One region of the Streptomyces sp. SID14515 genome, then DNA from elsewhere that is predicted to be linked to it. Evidence: riboswitches for the same ligand, from Rfam matches in the RefSeq annotation. Region 1 holds a riboswitch; each other region holds the start of a gene.

Region 1 (4,607 bases):
TTCGACGCGTCGGTCGCACGTTGCTCACGCGTCACTTGTGCGCCGACGCAGGCACGAAATCCCGCTGCGCGGCGCTCAGGTCACTCGCTTGTCAGTCGCACGGAAGGCATACCCATGGGCTCCGCGAACGGCAGACACCGCCGCCCTCGCCAGGCACCCGCCATCGTCGTCGCCGCAGGTGTGACGGGATCGGCCATCGCCATCCCGCTGCTCGGCGCGAGCGGCGCGCACGCGGCCGAGGCCACCACCTGGGACCGGGTCGCGGAGTGCGAGAGTGGCGGCATGTGGAGCGCCGATCTCGGCAACGGCTACTACGGCGGGCTCCAGTTCTCGCAGGAGACCTGGTCGGCGTACGGCGGCACGGCGTTCGCGCCCCGCGCCGACCTCGCCAGCCGGTCGCAGCAGATCTCCGTCGCCGAGAAGGTCCTGGACGACCAGGGTCCGAAGGCGTGGCCCAGCTGTGCGGTGATCTCCGGTCTCGCGGTGGACGGCAGCCTGCCGGGCGTCGACCCGGGCACCTCGCCGTCCGCCGACCCGTCCGCCGATCCGTCGGCGGACCCCTCGGCCGACCCGGCCGGCGAAGCGGGTTCGACCGAAGAAGCGGATGAATCCGGCAAGGGCGAGAAGAACGACAAGGGTGGCAAGGCCGACAAGGGCGACAAGGCGGACGAGGAGGGTGGTAGTGGTACGGAGAAGGGCGGCGACGCTCCCGATTCCTCGGTGACGCCCTCCGCCCCGCCGTCCTCCGACGCTCCCGACGCCACGGACCCCTCCGGCACCGCCGACGCCTCGACGGGCGAGAACGGCAAGGGCGGCAAGCACCGGGGCGCCCCCGCGCCCGAGGAGGCCGGGACCGGTCAGGGCGACGGCCCCCGTGAGTCCGGCCGGCACGCCTCGCGTGGCGACGGCGACGGGCGGAACGGCGGCGCGGCGAGCGCCGGCGCGTACACGGTGCAGCCCGGCGACAACCTCTGGGCCATCGCCGACTCCCAGGAGCTTCCCGGCGGCTGGACCGGCCTGTACGAGACGAACAAGGACCTCCTGGGCTCCGACCCGGATCTGATCCTGCCCGGCCAGAGCCTGGATCTGGGCCTGGGTCAGGACGCCGAGCAGGGTGCGGAGCAGAGCGCGGATCAGGGTGCCGAGGTGCCTGCCGCCAACTGATTCAATTCGGGCGAAAACGCCCGGGAAAATCAGGCAGTTCAGAGGCCTATGTCCACTTTTGCGGAAGTGAGACATGGGTCTCTTTGCTTCAACTGGCGCATCTCGCCCGGCCGGTCCGCGCGTATCGCCCCCGACCTGCGGAAATGCCCCATCGGTCGCGGGGAGTTCGGGGCGATTGCCCCCTATGTCCATCTTTGAATGTCGGGGTTGCCTGTGTTTACGGTCGGAGCCGCTCGCACCGCGGGCCCCGTCGACCGTCACGCCGAATCCTGCCGTCGGTCGAAGGGAACAGACGCGTAAGCGCCGTAGGCAGGAGCGGGGGACCCAGGTAGGCCGCCGGGTCCGGACGCCTCGTCGAACCGACGGGGACGTACGGGACCGGCTCGGGGTGAAGTCGCGAGCAGCACCGTGCGACCGGGCAACTCATCAGCCCGAACCCGACAGCTCACCTCGTAGGCGTCGGTGAGGAGATTCGTTCCATGCTGCTGAACAGCAAGGGCAAGCACCGCCGCCCGTCCAAGGCCACCCGTATCGCCACCCTCGCGGGTGTCACCGGTGCCGCCGTCGCCGTCCCGCTGATGGGCGCGACCAACGCGTCCGCCGCCTCCGTCGAGACCTGGGACGCCGTCGCCCAGTGCGAGTCCGGCGGCAACTGGTCCATCAACACCGGCAACGGCTACTACGGCGGACTGCAGTTCTCGCAGTCCAGCTGGGCCGCCGCCGGCGGTACGCAGTACGCCTCGCGCGCCGACCTGGCCTCCAAGGACCAGCAGATCGCCACCGCCGAGAAGCTCCTCGACCTGCAGGGTCCGGGCGCCTGGGCCTGCGCCAGCGCAGGCGGCCTCACCAACGACGGTGTGGACCCGGGCGTGAACACCGGCTCCGGCCAGTCCGAGAGCAAGCCCGAGCAGGCGCAGCCCGAGCGTCAGGCCGAGCAGCCCACCACGCGCTCCGAGCAGCGCCCCGCTCCGCAGGCCGAGAAGAAGGCCGAGAGCAAGAAGACCGTCACCACCCCGACCGGCGACAAGGTCAAGAAGGGTGACGGCGAGTACAAGGTCAAGGCCGGCGACACCCTGAGCAGCATCGCCCAGGCGGAAGACGTCAAGGGCGGCTGGAGCAAGCTCTTCAAGCTCAACGACGACATCGTCGAGGACGCCGACCTGATCTTCCCGGGTCAGCAGCTCCACCTGAAGTAAACGCCGTCTCTCCTCCCCGGAGGGAGGGCGTCCGGCGGCACCCTCCCTCGCACGGCTTCCCGGCCCGGCGCGCTCTTCCCCCCCAGCGCGCCGGGCCGGGTTCTTCGTGGGTGGAGGGCCCGAGCGGGCGCGGTTGCGTTCACCTCTTGTCGCCACCGCTTATTACCGCCCAGTAGATTTCTAGAGTTTTGTCCCGTGATGCAGGTCCTTGGGCCCTTTTTCGTCCCAGGAGACGGGCGGTCGGCTGGCCGACGCGGCCGGGCCGGATAGGCTCGGGTCGCAAGGCCACAGTGACCCTGCACAACCAGTGTCAGATCCCAGAAGGAGATGCCTCGTGCCGTCCATCGACGTCGTCGTAGCCAGGGAAATCCTCGACTCCCGGGGCAACCCCACGGTCGAGGTCGAGGTTGGCCTCGACGACGGCAGCACGGGCCGTGCTGCTGTTCCGTCCGGCGCCTCCACCGGTGCGTTCGAGGCTGTAGAGCTTCGCGACGGTGACCCCAACCGCTACCAGGGCAAGGGCGTCGAGAAGGCCGTCCTCGCCGTCATCGAGCAGATCGGCCCGGAGCTCGTCGGGTACGACGCCACCGAGCAGCGCCTCATCGACCAGGCGATGTTCGACCTGGACGCCACCGAGAACAAGGCCTCGCTCGGCGCGAACGCCATCCTCGGCGTCTCGCTGGCCGTCGCGCACGCCGCCTCCGAGGCGTCCGACCTGCCGCTCTTCCGCTACCTCGGCGGCCCGAACGCGCACCTGCTGCCCGTTCCGATGATGAACATCCTGAACGGCGGCTCGCACGCCGACTCCAACGTGGACATCCAGGAGTTCATGATCGCGCCGATCGGCGCCGAGTCCTTCTCCGAGGCCCTGCGCTGGGGTGCGGAGATCTACCACACGCTGAAGAAGGTCCTCAAGACCAAGGGCCTGTCCACCGGACTCGGCGACGAGGGCGGCTTCGCCCCGAACCTGGAGTCCAACCGCGCCGCCCTGGACCTCATCGTCGAGGCCATCACGGAGGCCGGCTACGTCCCGGGCCGTGACGTGGCGCTCGCGCTCGACGTCGCCGCGTCCGAGTTCTACAAGGACGGCGTCTACGAGTTCGAGGGCAAGTCCCGCTCGGCCGCCGAGATGACCGAGTACTACGAGGAGCTCGTCTCCGCGTACCCGCTGGTCTCCATCGAGGACCCGCTGTACGAGGACGACTGGGCCGGCTGGAAGGTCATCACCGACCGCATCGGCTCCAAGGTCCAGATCGTCGGCGACGACCTCTTCGTCACCAACCCCGAGCGCCTGGCCCGCGGCATTGAGGAGGGCTCCGCCAACGCCCTGCTCGTGAAGGTCAACCAGATCGGTTCGCTGACCGAGACCCTGGACGCCGTCGAGCTGGCCCAGCGCAACGGCTTCAAGTGCATGATGTCGCACCGCTCCGGCGAGACCGAGGACGTCACCATCGCCGACCTCGCCGTCGCCGTGAACTGCGGCCAGATCAAGACCGGCGCCCCGGCCCGTTCGGACCGTGTCGCCAAGTACAACCAGCTGCTGCGCATCGAGGAGATCCTCGACGACGCCGCGGTGTACGCGGGCCGCTCCGCCTTCCCGCGCTTCAAGGGCTGACCCGTAGTCGCAAGTCGGTAGCCTCCGTCCGTCCCCGCACCCGGTCCCGTACCGTGTGCGGGGACGGACGTGCGTAATGGGGAGGCGGGAGACATGGCCGGGAAGGACCGCGACCGGTTCTCCACCGCGACCAGGCTGCGACTGCTCGGCGAGCAGACCGCGGCCCGCGTGTACCGATCCCAGAACCGCCGCCAGGCCCGCCGCTCCCGGCTCACCGGCCGGGCCGCGTTCCTGGCGCTGGTGGTCTGCTCCCTGGTGGTGGCGCTCGCCTACCCGATGCGGCAGTACGTCTCCCAGCGCGACGAGATCGCCGAGCAGGAGCGGCTCTCGCAGCAGGCGGAGCGGCGCACCGAGGAGCTGCGGGACGAGAAGGCGCGGCTCCAGGACGACGCGTACATCATGCGCCTGGCCCGCCAGCACCTTCATTACGTCCTGCCCGGGGAGACCGCCTACACCGTGGCCGACCCCGACGCGGCCGAGGACCGCCGCGGCGAGCCGGGCGCGAGCGACCGCCCGTGGCACTCGAACCTCTGGGACGGCGTGGACAGCGCCGACCGTGACGACGACCGCGACTGACCGACCGACCCCGTACGTACCTCCGTACGTTCCCGAGTACGTCCACCTCTACGAGC
Region 2 (4,607 bases), on a different contig from region 1:
ACCGTACGAATACGGCTACGGCTACGGACAGAGCCACGGGCAAGGACACGGCCACGGGCGAGGACCGGGTTACGGGTACGGCTACGGCGGCCCGGCCCCCCAGCCGTACGGCAGCGCACCGCCCACCTCCCACCGACGCCCGCCGCGGTAGCGGTTCCGTCAGGCCGATGCCTCGGTGAGCAGCGCGACCTCCCGGTCCGTCAGCTCCAGGTCGGCGACCGCGACGAGGGCGGGGAGCTGTTCGACCGTACGGGCGGAGGCGATCGGGGCGGCGACGGTCGGCCGGGCGGCGAGCCAGGCGAGGGCGACCGTCGCGATCTCGGCGTTCCGCTCTCCGGCGACCCGGTCGAGCGCGGCCAGCACCTTGCGGCCCTGCTCCGACTCCAGGTGGCCGCCCGCCTTCGCGGCCCGGGCGCTCTCCACGGCCGTACCGGGGCGGTACTTGCCGGTGAGGAAGCCGGAGGCGAGCGCGTAGTACGGGACGGCGGCGAGGCCGGCGGCGGCCGCGGTGTCCTGGAGCTCGCCCTCGTAGGTGTCGCGGGAGACCAGGTTGTAGTGCGGCTGGAGCGCGACGTACCGGGCGAGGCCCTCGCGCTCGGAGAAGTCGAGGGAGGCCCGCAGCCGCTCGGGGCTGATGTTGGAGGCGGCGATGTGACGCACCTTGCCGTCCTTCACCAGCTGATCGAGGGCGGTGATGATCTCCTCGACCGGGACGGTCTCGTCGTCGAAGTGCGTGTAGTAGAGGTCGATGTGGTCGGTGCCGAGCCGGCGCAGCGAGGCCTCGGCCGCGCCCTTGACGGCGCCGGCGGAAAGGCCCCGGAAGTCGGGGTGGGCGCCGGCCTTGGTGGCGACGACGATGTCGGACCGGTTACCGCGGGAGGCGAGCCACTTGCCGATGACGGTCTCCGACTCGCCGCCCCGGTTGCCCTCGACCCAGGCGGAGTAGGCGTCGGCGGTGTCGATGAAGTTGCCGCCGGCCGCGACGTACGCGTCCAGGACGGCGAAGGACTGTTCCTCGTCCGCCGTCCAGCCGAAGACGTTGCCGCCGAGGGCGAGGGGGAAGACCTGGAGGTCGGAGGTGCCGAGAGTGCGCGCAGAAGTCATGTGAGGGTTCAACGGGCCGGGGCGGCGGAGGTATTCCGCCGGATGGTGTTCCACGGGGTGGCGTTCCACCGGATGGCGCACCACGGGGGCGCACGTCACCGCCGCGCGGGCCCCGACCGGGCCCGGCCGCCCCCGGACAGACCGGCAGCCCTGACGTCGGGGGGGGGTGTGCGTCAGGGCTGCCGGGGTTTCGGGGCGGGGTGGCGACGAAGGGACGTACGTCGTCAGCCGGAGGGCCGGGGACGCGGACCGGACGGCCCGGGCCCCGGACCGAAATGCCGGGGTCTCAGACCGAGAGGCCCTTGCTGTTCAGCCAGGCCATCGGGTCCATCGCCGAACCGCCCGCCGTGCGGACCTCCATGTGGAGGTGGACACCGGTCACGTTGCCGGTGGCGCCCATGCGGCCGATGGTCTCGCCGGTGGTGACCTTCTGGCCGACCGAGACGTCGATCGAGGACTGGTGCGCGTACCAGATCTCCGTGCCGTCATCGAGCTGGAGCACCGTGCGGTAGCCGTACGAACCGGCCCAGCCGGCCGACGTGATCGTGCCGCCGTGCACGGCCTTGATCGGCGTACCGGCCGACCCGGCGAAGTCCAGACCGGTGTGCTGGCCCGAGGACCACAGGGCGCCGGACTGACCGTAGGTCGAGGTGATCGTGTACGAGGAGGTGGGCAGGGAGAAGCTGGCGGCGAGCTTCGCGAGACGCTCGGCCTCCTTCTTCTTCGCGGCCGCTTCCTCCTCGGCCTTCTTCTTCGCGGCGGCCTCGGCCTCGGCCTGGTCCTGCTGCTTCTTGGCCTCCTGCGCCGCCTTCTCGGCCGCGGCCTTCTCGGCGGCGGCCTTGGCCTCGGCGTCGGCGCTGGCCTGCTGCTGCTCGGCCTGCTGGAGGATCCGGGCGCGCAGGGCCTCGCCCGCGTCGGCGGTGCCCTCCTCGGCCTCGGCGGTGGTGAGGCCGGCGGTGGTGAGCGGCGCGGCCGCGGCGACCGGGGCGGGCTCGGCGTCGTCCGACATGAAGGACCCGACGCCGGGAAGGGACTTGGCGTCGGGGAGGTTGTCCGCGATCGAATCGGGAAGAGAGATGGAGACCGGCGCCTTGTCCTGCGCGGTGGCCATGCCGCCCGCACCGACGGCCGCTATGACGCCGACCCCGAGGACGGTGGAGCTACGGGCCAGACCACGCTGCTTGGCTACGCGGTGCCTGCCGCGCACGGGACGGATGGACTCCTCGGTGGGATTCCACTCCTCCCAGGACCGCTCCGCGTCACCGAAGGTGTCGGCACTGAAGGGTGACGGGACCTCAGGGGCAGGCTTGTTGGACGCCACGTGGGCGCACTCCTTTCCTTCCTTCTCGCCTACCGGGTTAGCTGACGGGTTCGGAGCAGGAAGGTCTCCTACGGGCCCCTCCGTCTCTCACGAGACGCAGGCGTCCGATTCACCCCATGTAGGTGGTTCCCCGGTTCCCTTGCGGAATTCGGCGCTCGCGCGCGGTGCCGTCTCTGACGACGACTGGGACGACCGCGCTGCGTTATCGAACGTTAATAGACACCCGGGCCCGATTCCAAGCTGTTCCTGTTGATCATTAACGGACGCGGTGGGGATGTACGGGTCACAAGCGGGCGGAATCGGGCGACTTGACCGCGACTCAGCCACACTCCTTTTTCTGACGTTGTGTCAAATGTTATGCGGAGCGGTGTCCTTCAGTTACGCACCGTGTCATCGCCCCGGCCCACGATCTTCACCGTCGTCCGGCGCACGGGCTGCCCCTCCGCCGGCCGGCCGACCGCGATCAGCGCCATGTCGTCCGTGGTCCGCCCCCCGGTGTGCAGCCGTACGTCGTCGGTCAGCGCCGACAACAGCTCCTCGGGGCCCGGGAAGATCCGGCCGCGCAGCCGGGCCGCCGGATCGTAGAAGACCCCGTTCGCGTCCCTGGCCTCCGACAGACCGTCCGTGAAGGCGAGCAGCGTCGCCCCGGCGGGCATCTCCCACTCGTCGGCCCGGTCCGGCCACACCCCCAGGTCCATCCCCAGCGGCAGCGCGGGCACCGAGGGCGCCAGCACCTCCAGGGCGCCGTCCGCGTGCAGCAGGATCGGCTCCGGGTGACCGCGGTTCACGATGCGCAGCGAGGCCGCGCCGGGCGGGATCTCGGCCAGTACGGCGGTGATGAACCCCTCCATGGCGTCCAGCCCGTACCGCCGCGTCCCCTCCCGGGCCAGCGCCCGCTCCAGCCGCTGCGCCACACCCTCCAGCGAGAGCTCCTGCTCGGCGGCCTCCCGGAACGCCCCGATGATCACCGCCACCGCCTCGACGGCGCCCAGCCCCTTGCCGCGCACGTCGCCGACCACCACGCGTACGCCGTACGGGGTGTCCGCGACGGCGAACAGGTCGCCGCCCACGAACTCGTCCGCCTGTGCCGCCTCGTACCGCGCGGCCACCTGGAGCCCGCCGATCCGCTCGGCCGGCGTCGGCAGCACGGCCCGCATGGCGGTCTCGGCGATCACCCGGGCCGAGGCCAGCTGCTCGTTGCTGCGCCGTACGACCCCGTTGATGACGAGGGCGAGCACCGAGGCGGTGAGCACGGTGATCATCTCGATGACGGGGACCACCTGGGTGGACGTCCCGTCGGAGAGCCGCATCGCGATGACGGAGAGGATCGCCGCGATGCCGGTGCGGATCGTCCGGGACAGCGAGAAGAACGGCGCGGCGATCAGCGGGGCCGCCACGAACAGCGGGACGGCGGTGAAGTTGGGCGGGGCCAGCGAGTCGAACAGCAGCCCGCCGACGATCAGCAGGGCGGGCAGCATCCGGACGAACCGGCGTGACCCCCGGCTGCCGGGCGTCACGTTGCTCTCCGGGGACCCGAACACCGCACGGCCCACGGCGTCCATGCTCCCCGCCGTGCCGCTGCGCCGTCTCTCGGCCATCCCCACCTGTGCACTCCTGCCCGGTCCACCCACGGCTGCGGACGGTACCGCGCCCCGTCCAGGCTTCCCGGAGCCGCGCCGAGCGGCGACTCCGCATCGGCCGAATAGGGGGAAGCGAACGGAGTCCCGGCCCGTGGTCAGTCGGAGAGCCGGTGTTCCGCGTAGACCGTCAGTGCGTCCCGTACGAAGGCGGCGGTGCCGTCCCCGTAGCGATCGTAGTTCTTTCCGAAGCGGGGATCGGCGACATACATCTCACCGAGCCCGATCACGTACGAACGGCTGGGCTCCTCGGCCGACGACAGCCACGCGCAGTGCCGCCGCGCGAGTTCCTGCGCCTCGGCCCCGTCGGCGGCCAGCCCGGCCTCCCTGACCCGCCCCCAGTCACGCGCGATGGCCTCGTGCTCGTCCTGGAACGCCTTCTTCTCCCCGTCCCCGAGCGAACGCCACCAGCGGTCGCCCTCCTCGTACGCGTCCCGGCCCCAGCGCTCGGTCACCTCCTGCTCGTGGGCGGTGTGGTCGAAGCCGTCGAACACTTCATCGGCCATGAGTTCCATCCCCTCCTGGGTCTTGTGGAGAGTGGTCCG
Region 3 (4,607 bases), on a different contig from region 1:
GCGGCGGTAGTGCTCGGCGACGTCCGGGAAGGCCTGGAGGAGGTGGACCGTCGTCATGATGATGTCGTCGAAGTCCAGGGCGTTGGCCTCGCGCAGGCGGGCCTGGTAGAGCGCGTACGCCTGGGCGAGGGTCTTCTCGAACCCGTCCGCCGCCTGTCCGGCGAAGGTCTCCTCGTCGATGAGCTCGTTCTTGAGGTTGGAGACCTTGGCGGTGAAGGACTTCGGCGGATAGCGCTTGGGGTCCAGGTCGAGGTCACGGCAGACCAGGGCCATCAGGCGCTTGGAGTCGGCGGCGTCGTAGATCGAGAACGACGAGGTGAAGCCGAGCTTCTTCGACTCGCGGCGCAGGATGCGGACGCACGCGCTGTGGAAGGTCATGACCCACATGGCGTTGGCGCGCGGGCCCACCAGCTGCTCGACGCGCTCCTTCATCTCGCCCGCGGCCTTGTTGGTGAAGGTGATCGCGAGGATCTGCCCGGGGTGCGTGCCGCGCTCGGCCAGCAGATGGGCGATGCGGTGGGTGAGCACCCGGGTCTTGCCGGAGCCGGCCCCGGCGACGATGAGCAGCGGGGATCCGGCGTGCACGACGGCGGCGCGCTGCTCGGTGTTCAGCCCGTCGAGCAGCGCGGCGGAGTCGATCACCGGGCGCGGGTGACCGTCCCGGTAGTACCCGTCCCGGGGAGGCGGGGGCGCGTCGTAGACGCCCTCGAAGAGTCCCTCCGGCACCGCTTCGGGCGCGTGGTCCTCGGGGGGCGGCGGGGGGCCGTCCTCCGCGGGCTGGAGGCCGGTCAGGAAACTGTCGTCAAAGAGGCTGCTCATCGCCTACTGAGTCTAGGCGGCCGGACTGACAACCTTCCGCCGAAGCCGGGAAGCGACGGTTTCGGCTCTACGCACGGAGAGCGGACGTCGACGTTCCGTGAAGGAGTGCCCGGTCGGAGGGGGTGCGGAGCCCTCGATCCGAAAAGGTCACGAAAATGTATCGGGCATATCGCTCATCGTGCTTCCCAGCGGTGCCACGGGTTGGCTAGCGTGCTCGGTCAGGTGATCCGTACCTCCCTGAGGCGAACCGCGCCTAACGGACACCTCTGCCGAATCCGTCCTGCCCTCCAGGCAGTTCGGAACCGGGGACCCACACGCAGAACCGGGGTGAATCGGTCCGTGACCTCGATCCGGACCGTAGGACAGCCTTCCGTTCCGTCCGAACCCGACAGCTAACCCGGTAGGCGGTCCACGGAAGGAGATGCCGGTCTTGGCATCGCATCGCAAGCCGCGCACGAAGGTGCGCACCACCACTCCCGCCGTCGGGCTGACGACGGCCGCGCTGGCCTCCGTGACGTTGCTCTCCACGCAGAGCGCCACGGCCGCGCCCGCGGAGCCGAAGCCCGCCATCGAGGAAGTGCAGAAGAAGGTCGACGCCCTGTACCGGCAGGCGGGCACCGCGACCCAGGAGTACAACCGGGCCAAGGCCGCCTCCGCCACGCAGCAGAAGAAGGTCGACACGCTGCTCTCCGACGTGGCGAAGCGGACCGAGAAGATCAACGAGGCGCGCCGGGCGCTGGGCTCCTACGCGGCGGCGCAGTACCGCAGCGGCGGCATCGCGCCCACGGCGACGTTCTTCCTGGCGGACGACCCGCAGGGGTACTTCGACCAGAGCCGGCTGATGGACCGGGCGACGGAGCGGCAGCAGAAGGCCGTCACCGATTTCCGTACGCAGCAGGCCTCGGCGGCGAAGAAGCGCGCGGAGGCGGTGAAGAGCCTGGAGACCCTCACCGAGACGCAGGCCACGCTCGCCTCCAGCAAGAAGGACGTGCAGACCAAGCTCACCGAGGCCCGTGGGCTGCTGTCCCGGCTGACCGCCGAGGAGAAGGCGCGGCTGGCGGAGCTGGAGCGCAAGAAGGAGGCCGAGGCCAAGGAGAAGGCGGCGAAGCTGGCCGCCCGGCAGGCCGCCGAGGCGAAGGAGAAGGCCGAGGCGGAGGAGAAGGCCCGCGAGGAGGCCGCGAAGGAGTCGGGCGGTTCGGGCACGGGCTCCGGTTCCGGTACGGGCACGGGTTCGGGCTCCGGATCCGGTACGGGCAGCGGTTACGCCGCCAAGGCGGAGAAGGTGCTGGACTTCGCCCGCGCCCAGATCGGGAAGCCGTACGTCTGGGGCGCGTCGGGCCCCTCCTCGTACGACTGCTCGGGGCTGACGCAGGCGGCGTGGCGGGAGGCGGGCGTGACCCTGCCGCGGACCACCTGGGATCAGGTGAAGGTCGGGACCCGGGTCGCCACGTCCGACCTGCGGCCGGGGGACCTGGTCTTCTTCTACGACGACATCAGCCATGTCGGCATCTACAAGGGCGACGGCATGATGATCCACGCCCCGAAGCCGGGTGCGAACGTGCGCGAGGAGTCGATCTACTACATGCCGATCTACGGGAGCGTCCGCCCGGCGTAGTACGGGTACGGGCCGGGGGGCGGCTCTTCGGCGGCCGCCCCCGGAAGGCCGTGGTCCGGCCTCAGGTCCAGACGGTGGCGATGAAGATGTTGGCGACCGTCAGCCCGCCGACCGCCCCGAACGCGCCCTCGTCGACCGTCTCGTCGTCCCGCTTGACGTAGACCAGGGCGAGGATCACGACCAGCAGCGCCAGCTTGATGCCGATCTTGACGTTGTTCACGGTCTGGTCGTCGGCCTGGTTGAGGCCGACGAGGGCGATGCCGGTGACGAGCATGGTCAGCGCACCGTGGAGCATGGCCGGGCCGAAGCGGGCGGTGCCCTCACCCATGGCCTTCATCTGCGTCAGGAAGCCGCCCAGCAGGGAGGCGATGCCGATGATGTGCAGGGCGACGAAGACATTGATGAGTACGTCCATGGCTCCGGAGCCTAGCCATGGCCAAAGTTTTACCTTTCAGTGAGGCAAGCCTTCATTGATCGCTTCGATCATCAGCGATCGGCGAAACGTCACATCAGGGCAATAGCTGTCATGGTGACCCTTTTCCGCGCACCCGGATTAGCGTCCTTCACGGACCCGCCGGTATCCCCCGGCGGTCGGCCGACAGGAAGGATGCCGCCCCCGTGGCAGCGCACCGCAGGTCAGCTCACCGAAAACCCAAGCAGCGCCCGTTCACCGGCCCTGCTGCCCGCACCGCCGCCACCCTGGCGCTCGCCGGGGCCGCCACCGCCGTCTCGGTCAGCGGGGCCGGCGCGGCCCCCGCCGAACCGGCTCCCACCGCCGACCAGGTCAAGGCGAAGGTCGACCGGCTCTACCACGACGCCGAGGTCGCCACCGAGAAGTACAACGGGGCGAAGGAGAAGGCGGCCGCCGCCACCCGCAGGGTCGAGGCCCTGACCGACGAGGCCGCCCGCCGCACCGACCGCCTCAACACCACGCGGAACGCCCTGGGTTCGCTGGCCACCGCGCAGTACCGCGGCGGCACCCTCGACCCGGCCCTGCAACTGGCGCTCTCCTCCGACCCCGACGCCTATCTGCAGCGCGCCTCCTACCTCGACCGGGCGGGCGACCGCCAGAGCGGCCTGCTGCGGAACATCAAGCGGCAGGTCTCCCAGATCACCCGCGTCAAGGCCACCGCCGACCAGGAGACCGAACGCCTCGCCGCCCGCCGCACCGAGCTGCGCGAACACCGCACCGCGATCCGCACCAAGCTGGCCGACGCCCGCAGGCTCCTGGACACCCTGACCGCCGACGAACGCGCCGCCTACGAACGCTCCGCCGACGCCCGGCACGGGGGCGGCCCCGCCCACGCCGACCGCTCCACCGCCCGGAGCGGCCCGGCAGCGGCCCCGAACTCCCGCGCCGGGCAGGCCATCGCCTTCGCCCACGGGGCGATCGGCAAGCCGTACGTCTGGGGCGCGACGGGCCCCAACGCCTTCGACTGCTCGGGCCTGACCCAGGCGGCCTGGAAGGCGGCGGGCGTGAGCCTGCCACGCACCACCTACACCCAGATCAACGCCGGATCCCGGGTCTCCCGCTCCGAACTGGCCCCCGGCGACCTGGTGTTCTTCTACTCCGGGATCAGCCATGTCGGCCTCTACATCGGCGGCGGCCAGATGATCCACGCCCCGCGCCCGGGAGCACCGGTGCGCATCGCGCCCATCGATCAGATGCCTTTCGCCGGGGCGACGCGCGTGGCATAGTCCCCGGCGCCGATCCGTACCGCCGAAGGAACTCCCGTATGACGATGGCGAACGCCGTCCAGGATTACGCCCGTACGCTCACGCTGCGGTCGCCCGACCACTACCGCGTGGGCCCGTTCACCGTCCGGCACAACCCGGGCTGGGAGCTGAAGTACGCCAACTACGCCATCCCCGACCGCGAAGCGGAACCCACGGCGGACGAGGTGGCGGCCCTGGTCGAGGCGTTCCGGCGGCGCGAGCGGCTGCCCCGCCTGGAGTTCCTGCCCGCCTGGGCCCCGGCTGTCGAACCGGCCCTGCTCGCCGCCGGTTTCACCGTGGAGAACCGGGCCCCGCTGCTGGCCTGCGGCCGCGAGGACCTCCGGACGCCGAGCCCGGTCGACGGCCTCCGCATCATGGTGCCCGGCACCGAAGCGGAATTCACCGACGCCGCCCGCGTCCAGCATCACGGCTTCGGCGGCGAGGGCGAGCCCGAGAG
Region 4 (4,607 bases), on a different contig from region 1:
GCTGACCAGGTCGGGGGCCAGCTCCTTGGCGCGGGGGATCTGCTCCTCGACGATCTGGTCGAGGAGACGTCCTCGTACGGCGAGATTGGCGTAGCGGAAGTCCCCGTGCGGGGAGTCCTCGGGGCCGGCCTCCGCGTCGGGGGCCGGGAGCCGGTCGGCGAGGAGGACCGCGAAGCGGTCCGCCCAGCCTACGAAGGTCCCGTCGGGGCCGGGGTCGCCGACGCCCTCGGTGAAACTGTCGCCAATCGCCGCGTACGACCCGATGATGTGCTGCTGGTTGTTTCTCGAATCGTCTGCCACAAGCACTTATCCTGCATCGTTCGATGTGACCTACGCGACCGTAATACGGGGTTGACGGGTGGTGAGATAGACCACCCGGTCAGGTTTTGGTAAAGCCGGAATAAAGAGAGGGGCGGTGCGCCGCCGCGCACCGCCCCTCGGATACTTCTCGTCGCGCTCGGTCAGACGGAGACGCCGTGCTGACGCAGGTACGCGATCGGGTCGACGTCCGAGCCGTAGCTCGGGCCGGTGCGGACCTCGAAGTGCAGGTGCGGGCCGGTGGAGTTGCCGGTGGAGCCGGAGAGGCCGATCTGCTGGCCGCCGGTGACGGTCTGGCCGACGGAGACGTTCAGCGAGGACTGGTGGGCGTACTGGGAGTACATGCCGTCCTCGTGCTGGATGACGACCTCGTTGCCGTACGAGCCGCTGTTGCCGGCCGAGACGACGGTGCCCGGGCCGATGGCCAGGACGGGGGTGCCGGAGGCGGCCTGGAAGTCCGATCCGGTGTGGTAGCCGCTGGACCAGCTGGCGCCCGAAGCGCGGTACTGGGTGGTGACGTTGGCGCTGGCCAGCGGGGCCGACCAGCCGGAGCCGGTGGCCTCGGAGGAGCCGGTCTGCGCGGAGTCGCCGGAGCCCTCGGAGTCGTCGGCGGAGATGGTGTCGCCCTTCGGGGCTTCCTTCGGCGCGGCCTTCGGGGCCGGAGCGGCCTTCTTCGGGGCGGCCTCGGGAGCGGCGGACTTCTCGGCCGGGGCGGAGCCCTTGGCGCCGAGGGTCAGCTTCATGCCCGGGTGGATCAGGCTGGGGTTCTCGCCGACGGTGGAGCGGTTGTCCTGGTACAGCTTCTCCCACCCGCCCTTGAGCTGGTGCTCGGCCGCGATCTTCGACAGGTAGTCGCCGGAGACGACGGAGTACGTCTTCGGGGCGGTCTTCGACGCGGCGGGGGCGGCCGACGGGGCGGTGTGCGCGGCGGCGACCGAGGCGGCGGCGGGCTTCGCGGCCGGAGCGGCCTGGTCGGCGGCGCTCGCGACGGTGGCGCCGATGAGCGGCAGGGCGAGTGCGGCGCCGCCGGTCCCCGCGACGAGGACGCCGCGGGAGATCGGGCCGGACTTCGGACGACGGTGCTTACCCTTTGCGGGCATGGGGAAGTTCCTCTCCGGCGCCTGCGAGGTGAGCTGTCGGGTTCGGGCTGGAGATGCCCGGTCGCGTTGCGGCGACTTCACCCCGAGCCGGTCCGGATCACTCCGGATCGGCGGCTTACCTGGTTCCCCCGCTCCTGCCACACGTGAGTGGGTGGGTGCGAATTCCGGGCGGCGGCAGGATTAGGCGGTCCGTCCGGATTGCGGCGACCGTAAACCGGTCAGGACGAGCGGAACAAGCCATCGGTTGCGCGCCGGAATCATCGATTCGATATCGCCCCGGATTTCCCGTCACACTCCGTGGATTACGGATCTTGGATTTCCGTACGGGCAACGGGAATACCCCCGGGCGCGCTCGCCACGGTCCGTCACGGATATGATCCCGCTCACCTCCGGAATCCCATCTCCCCCATTAGCGGGGCATGTTCTGCGAAATACACCAATACGGACATGCCGCCGAGAGTGCTCCTGACGCCGGGTCAGCCCGGCCTCGACGGCACCCCGCGACGGGGTGGCGACCGTGATGATTTTCTGTCGAATCGATGTCGTATCGTCACGGGAGCGCCCTCGCCGGCGAGCCGCGCCGACGCCAGAGATCCCAGGAGCCACCGTGACGCAGCAGGTGCCGCAGGTCCCGCCGACAGAGACCGTGCTGACCGGAGTCCGCAACTTCCGCGACGTGGGCGGGCTCCCCACCACGGACGGGCGGCGCACCGCCTTCGGGCGGCTCTACCGCAGCGGCCACCTGGCGCACGCCACCGCCGAGGACGCGGCCTTCCTCGGCGGGCTCGGACTGCACACGGTCTTCGACTTCCGCCACTCCGCCGACCACCGCCTCGACGGTTACGACATCGAGCTGCCCGGTGTCCGCAATGTCAGCATTCCGCTCTCGGACCCGGCCGACGGCGCGGAGTTCTGGCGGCTGGTGGGCGACGGGAACATCGAGCAGCTGCGCTCGGTCCTCGCCAACGGCAAGGGCGTCGACCGCATGATCCGGATGTACCGCGCGACGATCGAGGACCGCACCGCCGAGCACAGCCGGGTGCTGCACGCGCTGGCCGAGGACAGCGTCCCGGCCCTGATGCACTGCGCGGCGGGCAAGGACCGGGCCGGCCTCTCGATCGCGGTCGCCCTGCTGGCGGTCGGCGTGGAGGTGGAGGCGATCGAGGAGGACTACCTCAAGTCCAACGACCTCCACCGCCGCTACAACGTGAAGCGCTCCGACGCGTCCGACGCGGGCATGTCGCCCGAGGTGATGGAGCTGCTGGACCCGCTCTTCGGGGCGCGGCCCGCCTATCTCGCGGCGGCCTTCGCGACCATCGAGGAGAACTGGGGCACGACGGACCGCTACCTGGCCGAGGGGCTGAAGATCTCCGCCGACACCCGGGAGCGGCTGCGCGAGCGCCTGCTCGACCAGGACTGACCCGTCCGCCGGCGGGCCGTCACTTGCTCCCGGCCACCACGAAGAGCAGGTAGAGGAAGGCCGCGATGACATGGCCCGCCACCAGATAGGCGAAGAGCCGGATGATGACGCCGCGCGGCATCCGCTTCTCCTGCGGGTCCTCGTTCGCGCGACGTCCGGGGCCCAGCGGGTCGTAGTGTTCGGAATCGGACATGACGGTCCTCTCTGTCGGCCTCGCGGCCGGTGGAGCGAAGGATGGAGCCGGCGGGGACGGCCGGTCAGCGCGCGTGGAGGGCGTTGCCGAGGCAGAGCTCGGCGGCGGGACTCTGCAGCAGGGTGTGGACGAAGAGCAGCTCAGCACCGCCGCGGTCGACGGCCGCGATCCGGTGCGGGGTGAGCGAGTCGAAGTGGGCGCTGTCGCCGGGTTCGAGGTCGTGCACGGTGTCGCCGAGCCCGACCCGCAGCCGCCCCTCCATGACGTACAGCCACTCCTCGCCGGGATGGACCCGGACCAGGTCGCCCTGGGCCCCGTACGGAACACGTACCCGCAGGGCCTGCATCGCGCGGCCGGAGCCGCCGGCCTGCCGGTACATCCAGCCGTCCGCCTCCGCCCCCTCGAAGCCGCCGCCGCGGACGATCGCGTCCCGTTCGGGCGGCTGCTCGCCGAGGAGCTCGGAGACCGTCGTACCGTAGATACGGGCCAGCCCCAGCAGCATCGGCAGCGAGGGCTGTCGGCGGCCGGTCTCCAGCCGGGAGAGATGGGCCGGGGAGAGTCCGGCCCGCCGGGCGGCGGTCTCCAGGGTGAGACCACGGCTTCGGCGCAGGTCACGCAGTCGGGGTGCGACGCCGGGGAGCTCGTCCGGCACCCCTTCGTCCGGAGGGTTCATGCCTCCATTGGGCCAGGATCTTTCCTCCGGGGCAAATAACTTGCCCCGGAGGCAAAGCGGCATCCGTCAGCGGTTGGCCACGGCCTGCTTGACCAGCGTCCGGCCGAAGTCCCACATCAGTCCGCCGCCGCTGTGCGCGTCGTCCATGACGGAGGTGAACGCCGCCACGAAGCGCTCCACCTCCGCGTCGCCGATGACCAGCGGCGGGATCAGCTTGATCACTTCCAGGTGGTCGCCGGAGACCTGGGTGAGGATCCGGTGCTTCTGGAGCAGCGGCACCACGACCATCTGAGCGAAGAGCCCCTTGCGGGCCGCCTGGAGCATGGTCCAGCGGCTGCGGAGCTTCAGCGACGACGGCCGGCCGAACTCGATGCCGATCATCAGCCCGCGCCCGCGGACCTCGTGCAGCAGCTCGTAGCGGTCCACCAGGGCCGCCAGCCGCTCGCGCAGCAGATCGCCGGTGCGCCGGGCGTTCGCGACGGTCTCCTCGTCCTCCATCACCGTCAGGACGGCGAGCCCGGCCGCCATCGCCTGCGCGTTGGAGCCGAAGCTCGCGGAGTGGACGAGGACCCGGTCCATCGAGGAGTAGACCTTGCGGAAGATCCAGTCCTTGCCGAGGGTCGCGCCGACGGGCACATAGCCGCCGGAGAGCGCCTTGGCCACGCAGACCAGATCGGGCTCCACGCCCTCCTCGTGCTGGTAGGCGTAGAAGTCCCCGGTCCGGCCCAGGCCCGTCTGCACCTCGTCGGCGATCAGGAGCGCCTTGTGCCGGTGCAGCAGCTCCTGCGCCTGACGCAGATAGCCGGGCGGCGCGGCGTGCACGCCCTTGCCCTGGATCGGCTCGACGACCAGGGCCGCGACATCGCCCCGCTTCAGCTCGCGGCGCAGCGCGTCCAGGTCGCC

The links. A riboswitch is a leader RNA that binds a small molecule or an ion and turns the genes downstream of it on or off. The one in region 1 is predicted to bind cyclic di-AMP.
Region 2: it holds a riboswitch for cyclic di-AMP, as region 1 does, so the genes downstream of both, G3I54_RS11185 (M23 family metallopeptidase) here and G3I54_RS18845 (transglycosylase family protein) in region 1, are expected to answer to the same signal.
Region 3: it holds a riboswitch for cyclic di-AMP, as region 1 does, so the genes downstream of both, G3I54_RS08465 (C40 family peptidase) here and G3I54_RS18845 (transglycosylase family protein) in region 1, are expected to answer to the same signal.
Region 4: it holds a riboswitch for cyclic di-AMP, as region 1 does, so the genes downstream of both, G3I54_RS03305 (LysM peptidoglycan-binding domain-containing M23 family metallopeptidase) here and G3I54_RS18845 (transglycosylase family protein) in region 1, are expected to answer to the same signal.

Annotation. Positions count from the first base shown of each region.
Region 1 is NZ_JAAGMH010000086.1:15,565-20,171, reverse strand. It holds gene G3I54_RS18850 (transglycosylase family protein) at 115-1,164, shown strand; cyclic di-AMP (ydaO/yuaA leader) riboswitch at 1,456-1,638, shown strand; gene G3I54_RS18845 (transglycosylase family protein) at 1,644-2,360, shown strand; gene eno (phosphopyruvate hydratase) at 2,695-3,975, shown strand; gene G3I54_RS18835 (septum formation initiator family protein) at 4,069-4,551, shown strand.
Region 2 is NZ_JAAGMH010000059.1:47,088-51,694, reverse strand. It holds gene G3I54_RS11195 (PrsW family intramembrane metalloprotease) at 1-151, shown strand, start outside; gene G3I54_RS11190 (aldo/keto reductase) at 160-1,104, opposite strand; gene G3I54_RS11185 (M23 family metallopeptidase) at 1,391-2,425, opposite strand; cyclic di-AMP (ydaO/yuaA leader) riboswitch at 2,437-2,589, opposite strand; gene G3I54_RS11180 (PP2C family protein-serine/threonine phosphatase) at 2,800-4,023, opposite strand; gene G3I54_RS11175 (MerR family transcriptional regulator) at 4,161-4,607, opposite strand, start outside.
Region 3 is NZ_JAAGMH010000043.1:21,664-26,270, reverse strand. It holds gene pcrA (DNA helicase PcrA) at 1-819, opposite strand, end outside; cyclic di-AMP (ydaO/yuaA leader) riboswitch at 1,077-1,242, shown strand; gene G3I54_RS08465 (C40 family peptidase) at 1,241-2,434, shown strand; gene G3I54_RS08460 (hypothetical protein) at 2,496-2,849, opposite strand; gene G3I54_RS08455 (NlpC/P60 family protein) at 3,053-4,132, shown strand; gene G3I54_RS08450 (GNAT family N-acetyltransferase) at 4,171-4,607, shown strand, end outside.
Region 4 is NZ_JAAGMH010000019.1:28,328-32,934, reverse strand. It holds gene G3I54_RS03310 (SGNH/GDSL hydrolase family protein) at 1-300, opposite strand, end outside; gene G3I54_RS03305 (LysM peptidoglycan-binding domain-containing M23 family metallopeptidase) at 462-1,418, opposite strand; cyclic di-AMP (ydaO/yuaA leader) riboswitch at 1,422-1,582, opposite strand; gene G3I54_RS03300 (tyrosine-protein phosphatase) at 2,026-2,838, shown strand; gene G3I54_RS38835 (DUF6126 family protein) at 2,858-3,031, opposite strand; gene G3I54_RS03295 (XRE family transcriptional regulator) at 3,096-3,704, opposite strand; gene G3I54_RS03290 (aspartate aminotransferase family protein) at 3,771-4,607, opposite strand, start outside.